Regions from separate parts of the Sphingomonas sp. SP1 genome, predicted to be linked through region 2. Evidence: predicted binding sites of a transcription regulator. Region 2 holds the regulator's gene; the other holds the start of a gene.
What was found. Region 2 encodes LexA, which represses DNA repair genes until DNA is damaged. Its sites were predicted from a motif close to GTTCCNCNCTTGTTCT; they were not measured.

Region 1: the regulator LexA is predicted to act here: its motif matches at 1,869-1,884, upstream of AC4GYS_RS00080 (ImuA family protein).

The regions. Positions count from the first base shown of each region.
Region 1 is NZ_JBZFLC010000001.1:18,688-22,897, reverse strand. Features, by position in the region: gene AC4GYS_RS00085 (helicase-related protein) at 1-1,804, shown strand, start outside; gene AC4GYS_RS00080 (ImuA family protein) at 1,907-2,659, shown strand; gene AC4GYS_RS00075 (DUF6504 family protein) at 2,574-4,210, shown strand, end outside.
Region 2 is NZ_JBZFLC010000001.1:2,151,991-2,156,200, forward strand. Features, by position in the region: gene AC4GYS_RS10875 (peptidylprolyl isomerase) at 1-1,008, shown strand, start outside; gene AC4GYS_RS10880 (anthranilate synthase component II) at 1,020-1,580, shown strand; gene lexA (transcriptional repressor LexA) at 1,636-2,292, shown strand; gene AC4GYS_RS10890 (YraN family protein) at 2,294-2,671, shown strand; gene AC4GYS_RS10895 (VOC family protein) at 2,664-3,014, shown strand; gene AC4GYS_RS10900 (ComEC/Rec2 family competence protein) at 2,963-4,210, opposite strand, start outside.

The DNA.
Region 1 (4,210 bases), 2.1 Mb from region 2:
GAACCGATTGTGGCGCTATGGCGCGGACGAGGACGCCGTGACGCTCGACAAGCTCGACGGATCGAGCTGGGAAAAGCGGCGCGGGGAGATCGCCGCCTCTGTCGCGGAAACTGCCCGGGGGCTGGTTGCCCTGTCCGCCGAACGATTGAAGGAAACGGCGCTTGCGCTGGTGCCGGACCCAACGGGGTACGAACGCTTCGCGGCCGGCTTTCCGTTCACGGAGACGGCGGATCAGGCGCGCGCGATCGATGCGGTTCGCGACGACCTCGCGTCCGGCAAGCCGATGGATCGGCTGGTGGTTGGAGATGTCGGTTACGGCAAGACGGAAGTCGCCTTGCGGGCGGCAGCCATCGCCGCCCTGAGCGGCGGTCAGGTCGCGCTGGCCGCGCCAACCACCGTGCTCGCCCGCCAGCATCTGGAAGGCTTCCGCCAGCGGTTCGAGGAACTTGGCATCACGGTGGCGGGCCTGTCGCGCCTGACCACTGCGGCCGAACGCAAGCAAACGCTTGCCGGGCTGAAGGACGGGTCGATCCAGATTGCAGTCGGCACGGGTGCGGTGGCGGGCAAGGGGGTGGCCTACAAGGATCTTGCGCTGGTCATCGTCGATGAGGAGCAAAGGTTCGGGGCAGCCGACAAGGCCAAGCTGCGCGCCCTGGGGGCCGGGCACCTGCTGACGCTTAGCGCTACGCCCATTCCGCGCACCTTGCAGAACGCGCTGGTCGGCCTGCAGCAGGTTTCCGTCATTGCCACGCCGCCGGCGCGCCGCCAGCCGATCCGCACGACGCTCGGCAGCTTCGACGAGACCACGGTCCGTACCGCCTTGCTGAGGGAGCGGGGCCGGGGCGGGCAAAGCTTCGTGGTCGTTCCGCGGATCGAGGACATGGCCCCGATGGCCGAACGGCTCGCCAAGCTGGCGCCCGAACTGGAGGTGCTTCAGGCGCATGGCAAATTGCCGGCGGCGGAGATCGACGAGGTGATGGTCCGCTTTGCCGCCGGCGACGGCGATGTACTGCTGGCGACCAACATCATCGAGGCCGGGCTCGACGTGCCTCGCGCCAACACCATGCTGGTGTGGAAGGCCGACCGCTTCGGACTGGCCCAATTGCACCAGCTTCGCGGCCGGGTCGGGCGGGGCGCCAGGCGGGGACAGATCCTGCTGCTGACCGATCCCGACACCAGGATCGCGCCGCGCACTTTGGCGCGACTTAACACGCTGCAGGCGCTCGACCGTCTGGGCGCGGGCTTCGCGATCAGCGCGCGCGATCTCGACATGCGGGGCGGCGGCGACCTGCTGAGCGACGAACAGTCGGGGCACATGAAGCTGATCGGCGTCGATCTTTACCAGCATCTGCTGGGCCAGGCGCTGCGTTCCGCGCGCGGCGAAAAGGTGGAGGACTGGACCCCGACGCTGAAGATTGGTGCCAGCGGCATTCTGTCGCCTGACTGGATCCCGGAGGAGGATCTGCGGCTCGGGCTTTACAGCCGGCTGTCGCGGGTCGGCGATCTGGCCGGTTTGACCGGGTTGGAGCAGGAATTGACCGATCGCTTCGGCGAGTTGCCGGACGAGGCCAGGCAATTGCTCGGCGCAGCGCGGATCCGCGTCCTGGCCCGCAGCGCCGGGGTCGAGCGGATCGACGCCGGTCCCGAGGCAATCGCTTTCACTCCCCACCCTGGGGCTGCTGTCGACGGCGCCCGCGCTGGACTGGAGGAGAAGAACGGTCGCTGGCTGCTGCGGGAGGCGATCGCGGATGCCGGCGCCCGCACGGAGCGGATCGAGGAAGTCCTGAATACGCTGACGGACTAGCTGGAAATGTCGCGGTAAAAGCGGGCCGTCGCCTGAGTCGGCCGATTGACTCGTTCGGCCGACAGGAACAAAACAGGAACGATCCCTGTTCCGAGTCGAGCCGTGACCATTGCCGTGCCAACCATATCCGAACTCCGCGAGAGTTTGCGCGCCATCGAAGGCGACAAGCATCGCACGCGTCCGGTGTTGCCGTTCGGCCTGTCGCCGCTCGACGAACGGCTGGCGGATGGCGGCATACGGCTCGACGCTCTTCACGAGGTGGCGGGGGAGGGTTGCGGCTGGGGCGACGATGCCGCCGCCGCGCTGTTCATGGCCTCCATTGCCGCCCGGACGCAGGGCCCGATTTTGTGGACGGTCCGTTCCCGCGACCTGTTCGCACCGGGGCTCTACCAGGCCGGGCTCGATCCCAAACGGGTGCTTTATGCCGAAGCGCGCGACGATGCTGAACTGCTGGCGCTGATGGAAGAAGGGCTGCGCCATCGTGGGTTGGGCGCAGTGATTGGGGAAGCCAGAAAGGTCGCCATGGCGTCCACCCGCCGGCTCCAGCTTGCCGCAGAGGGCGGCAACACTGTCGCCTTGCTGCTGAAGCAGCCCGGACGCAGCGGCAATGATCCGCTGGGCATGCCGTCGGCTGCCGTGACGCGCTGGCGGGTGTCGGCGGCGCCCTCGATGCCGGTGCCATGGGATGGACTTGGGCCGGCCTGCTGGCGGCTGGCCTGCGTGCGCCAACGCGGGGGAGATCAATTCGAACTTACCGTGGAGGCTCCGGATGAAACGGGTCGTCTCGCTCTACCTGCCCGACTGGTCGATCGACCGGTTGCGGCGGATGGAACGTCGCTCCGCGCCGTCGGCTGAAGCCGACAGCCGCGCGGCTTTCCACGCTCTCGGCGCCGAAGCGGCTGCCGACCGGGCAAGCCATTGCTCCGTGCCGAAGGAGGGCGGTTGGCGCCCGGGCGCGCGTTGGGCGAAAGCAGAGGCTGGAAGTGGCCTGGCGGACTCGCGCGAGGAAGTCGAAGCTGCAATCGCGGCACTACCCCCGCATCGCCGCCCGCCGCAGCGCGAACTCGGCCGGGTCAGTGTCGCTGCCGACCATCCCTTTCGCAAAGGCTTGTCGCGTCCTCCCGAAGAGCGGGTCACCCCGCCGGCGCCCTTGCGGGAATTGTCGCGCCGAACCGAAGCGTCCGAACACCCGTTCAAGCCGGGGACGCGCGGCTGGGCCGGGCAGGACCTGGCAACGGCCGTCGAATCGTTGCCCGCGCATCAACGTCCGACCCACGCCGAACATTCCCGCAAGAGCGAGGTGGTCGACAATCCGTTCCGCCCCATGCCAACCGATGAGGCTGGAACTGGTCTTGCCCGGCGCGCCCTCATCCCGCCGCTTCAGTTTCCCGGAGAGGACGCGCCGGCCAAGACCAACCGCGGCGCCGCGCTGAGAAGCGGGGCCAGGCGCGATCGTTACCGCAACGAAGCGCCGCCTGTCCTGAGCGACGCCGAAGGGCACGGACCGCTGTCGATTCAACGGGTGGCGGCCATGCCGTCCGTGCAATTTCCCGGCGAAGACATGACGGCCCGCCAGACACGGCGATCACCCAGGCGCAGCGCCCGTGACGGTCATGGCGGTGAGGCGGGCTATATCGCGCCGCCGAATATCGCCCAGCTCGCCGCGATGCCCTCGGTGCAATTCCCGGGCGAGGGACCGCACCCGGACAATCACGGCAAGAGCCAACCGACCGCTCCCACCTATGGTAAAGGCCGTTTCTTCCAGACCGGCCGCACCCTGGGCAGCGTGGTGGCGCGGATCTGCCGGGAGGATGAAACGGCTGCCGTCACCGCCTTCGTCCCGCCCGACGAGCCGCCACTTGTCACCACCCACAAGGTCGGTTCCCGGGTGGAGATCGCGGCCGTCAACCCGGCTGCCCGTGCGCTCGGCCTTATGCCCGGCATCGCGCTCACCATGGCCCGCGCGCAGGTGCCGGGGCTGGAGGTGCGCGCTGCCGATCCGGAAGGCGATGCCGCCGATCTCAAGGCGCTGGCGGAATTGCTCGCGCGCCGCTGGGCCCCAACGGTGGCGATCTCGGATCCGGACGGGCTGTTCATCGACCTGACCGGTGTGTCGCACCTGCATGGTGGTGAACAGCGCTTCGCCCGACGCCTCGTTCGCCTGCTCGCCCGCCATGGTGTCACCGCGCGCGTGGCGATCGCCGACACGGCCGGCGCGGCCTGGGCGCTGGCACGCTTCGGGACAGGTGCGATCCAGATCGTTCGCCCCGGCGCCCATGCCCAGGCCGTTGCGTCGTTCCCGGTCGCTGCGCTGCGTCTCGATCAACGATCGCTGGAGCTGCTTGCCCGCCTTGGTATCGATCGCATCAGCCAGCTGTTCGACATGCCTCGTGCGCCGTTGGTGCG
Region 2 (4,210 bases):
GATGTAAGTCTGGGGCCGCAGAATCGTACGGAGTTGTCCGGATTGGCCGGCGCGCAGGTCGCCGCCCAGGTGTTCGGGGCGCCGGCGGGAGCCGTTGTCGGGCCGATCCAGTCCAGCACCGGCTGGGACGTCATCAAGGTCGAAAGCGTCAATCGGGCCGCCGGTCGCACGCTGGCGGCCGCGCGCGCCGAAATCGTCGAGAAGCTGACCGCGGAAAAGCGCAAGAACGCGATGGCCGACCTCGTGACCAGGATCGAGGACCAGATCGCGGACGGACGTAACTTCGCCGAAGTGGCGCAGGCCAATCGGTTGCAGGTGACGCAGACGCCGCCAATCACCGCTGGTGGCCAGTCGTCGGCTGACCCGTCCTTCAAACTACCGACGGAATACGCGCAGTTAGTGCGCGACGGTTTCCAGATGTCGCCCTCCGACGATCCGGTTGTGGAAACCCTCCCCAACGACGCTGGGTACGCGCTGCTTGCGGTCGGCGACGTCACGCCCTCCGCACCCGCGCCGCTGGCTCGGATCCGGGATCGTGTCGCGGCCGACTTCGCTGCGAGGCGCGCGCTCGACCGAGCCCGGGCCGCGGGCAATAGCGTGGTGACGAAGGTTTCAGCCGGCATGCCGATCGCTCAGGCGATGCGGGAAACGCAAATTACTGGCGCTCCGGCTCCGGCTCCGCTGAAGGTCCGTCGCCTTCAGCTTGCCCAAGTGCAGGGCGAGGTGCCGGCCCCGCTGCAAATGCTCTTCAGCCTTGCCCAGGGGAAGGTGCGGCTGGTGCCGGCCCCGAACAATGAAGGCTATTTCCTGGTCAAGCTCAACCGGATCACGCCGGGCGACGCATCGACGCAGCCGACCCTCGTCGCGCAGGTCCAGACCGATTTCAATCGGGCGTCCGGAGAGGAACTCGCCTTGCAGTTCCTCTCCGCCGCTCAGAAGGAATTGGGCATCGAACGCAACGACGCTGCAATCCAAGCCGCGCGCGCCCGCTTCACAACCGGCGGCTAGCTGGGGTGCCGCTGCTGCTGGTCGTCGACAACAACGACAGCTTCACGTTCACTCTGGCCGACTATTTCCTGACACTCGGCGCCAAGGTTGAAGTCGCGCGGGCCGATGCTTTGTCTCTTGACCGCGCGCTGGGCCAACCGGTCGACGGTTTCGTCCTGTCGCCTGGCCCTGGCCGTCCCGAATCAGCGGGTGTTTCAGTAGCCCTCGCCCGGGCCTGCATTACAGCGAGGCGCCCCCTTCTAGGGGTCTGTCTTGGCCACCAGGCAATCGCGGTGGCGGCCGGTGGCACAGTGGATCAAGGTCGCCCTGTGCACGGCAAGGCAGTCGAGATAAACCATGACCGAACCGGGTTGTTCGAGAGCCTCCCCTCCCCGTTCAAAGCCGCCCGTTACAACAGCCTGATGGTGACGACGATTCCCGCTTCCCTACAGGCGAATGCTTGGGACGCGGCCGGAATTCAGGGTTTACGACACAGTGAGGCGCCCGTTCACGGCGTGCAGTTCCACCCGGAAAGCGTTGCGTCGGAACGTGGCCACGATCTTCTCGCTCGCTTCCTGTCCATCTGCTGTTGACGGAACCGGGAACGTTCTGTAGTTGTTCTCCGTCTGTTCACGATGGAGCCCGATCATGCTCACGGCCAAGCAGCGCGAGCTTCTGCAATTCATCAACGACCGCGTCAGTGCGACGGGCGTCAGTCCAAGCTTCGACGAGATGCGGGAAGCGCTCGAGCTGAAGTCCAAGTCCGGCGTGCACCGGCTGATCTCGGCGTTGGAGGAGCGCCAGTTCATCCGGCGTCTTCCCAATCGCGCCCGGGCGCTCGAGGTATTGCGCATGCCTGACGCATCGGGAAATCAGGGCGTGATCGCAGCGGCTTCCGTTCGGCCGGCGCTTGCCGCTGCCAACGACACAATCGAGATCCCGCTTCACGGCAAGATTGCCGCGGGTACTCCGATCGAGGCGCTTCAAGGCACGGAGGCGCTCGCGGTCCCGGCTGCCTTACTGGGTCCGGGCGAGCATTACGCACTCGAGGTATCCGGTGACTCGATGGTCGAAGAGGGTATCCTGAACGGTGATTATGCGCTCATCCGCAAGGTCGAGGATGCGCGCGAAGGCGATATCGTTGTTGCTCTGATCGATGGAGAGGAGGCGACACTCAAGACGTTCCACCGGGAAGGCGCGATGGTCCGGCTGGACCCGGCGAACCGTTCCTACGAACCGCAACGTTACGAGTCTCGACGGGTCGCTATCCAGGGCCGATTGGCCGGGCTGATTCGGCGTTATTGAATTGTCCACCGCGTCGGCGAAACCGAGCCCGCGGCGGCAGCAGGCCGAACAGCGCGGGCGAAGGGCGGAAGCTCTTGCCGCCTGGTGGTTTCGAATGCGTGGCTGGACTATTCTTGCGCAACGGATGCGCGTCGCCGGGGGAGAGGTTGACCTGATTGTTCGCCGCGGCCGCACCCTGGCTTTCGTGGAAGTCAAACAGCGAGCGACCGAGGAAGCAGCAGCCTGGGCGCTCGACCGGCATCGTTTGCAGCGTGTCGCCGTTGCGGCTGAACGGCTTGCTCCGCGCTATATGGACGGATGCGACACCGTACGAATTGACGCCATGCTGATTGTTCCCGGCCATCTGCCACGGCATTTACCGGACGTGTGGTATGGCTGACCCCATGGCGCGGATCAATTATATCGAGCTGCCGAGCCTTACGGCCCATGAGCTCACCCGTGTTTTTTACAGCAGGGCGTTCGGCTCGACATTTACCAGCTATGGTCCCGATTATGCGTCGACCACGACAGGTGACGTCGATGTCGGCCTGAACGGCATGACCGACGAGGCACTATCTGCCCCCTTGCCGGTCATCCGGGTGCACGATCTCGAAGCTGCGCTTCGGGCAGTGGTGTCCGCCGGCGGCACCGTGGCGCGAGAGATCTTCAGCTTCCCCGGGGGTCGGCGCTTTCACTTCATCGATCCCGCCGGCAGCGAACTTGCCGTCTGGTCGGAAGAATAATCGAGGCGCGCGGCCACTGGCATCGTAGGCAACCTGGTTCGCTCAAACTGACCCCAGGGATGCTCTCCGACCCTCTCGGCAACGGTCCTGATCTCAGGATCCTTACTCAAGGTGACGGCAAGCCCACCGGTCTCCCGCAGCGCGGCTCGGTCGAGTTTCAACCAGCGGGGAGCGCAGCCCTTTGGCAGCCTCCGTTCGGCGACCACGATGTCGCTCCGCGCGCAGGCGGCGGTAAGTTCAGACCATTCAAGGCGCTGGTTCGATTTCAGGGCGAGAACCCGCCACACTCGGCCGCCGCGGCTGAAGTCCGCAATGCAGGCGTCACGTGAACAATGAGCGCCGTGCGCTTCCGCCAGTTCGAGTGCCTCGCCATCGAAGCCGCTGTTTTCACCGACCATGTCACGGACGAAATCGCCTGCTCGACCCCTTAGCAAGAACGGGGTGCCGTCCTCGCCGACGATTGCGAGGTGTCGGCCATCCCCAGTGATGAGCAGGTCCGGCCGTGGCTCTGCAGCGGCGCCGGCGATGCCGATCATGATCGGTACCGCCCCAAAAAGGCGAGGTTTGCTGTTCCACAAGCACAGCCATAGTCCACCAGCAACGATGCACCCAAAGGCCCAGGTCGGCATGGCGGGCAGAAGCGCAACGGCCCCTTTCGCCCCAGCGACGGCATGCGCCAGGGCCAGCAGCCAGGATAGCGCCCAGCCGGTCAAGGTCCACAGGGGTGCGCCCAGGCCCACACCGTCGAGAAGCAGCGCCCCTGCCTTCAGCGGCATGATCACGAAGGTCGTCATCGGAATGGCGACCAGGTTCGCCAGGACGCCATACAGGCCGGCTTTATGGAAGTGATACAAGGCAAACGGAAGCAGCGCGAATTCCACCGCCAGGCCAGTGAGCAGCATGACGCCAAAGCTGCGCGCTCCGCCGATCGCCCAGCCCTCGTCGCGGCGTTCGAAGTGACGTTTGAACCATGGCAGGCTGTAGAGGGTCACGATGCTGGTAACGGCAGCGAAGCTGAGCTGAAAGCTTGGTCCAGCAAGCGACTCCGGTCGTATCAGCATGACGATCACTGCGCCGGTCGCAATCAGCCGCAGGCTGAGCGCTTCCCGGCCAAGCGCGATCCCGGCCAGTACGAGCAACGCCGCGATACAGCTCCGAACGGTCGGCACCTGCATTCCCGTCAGCACCGTGTACGC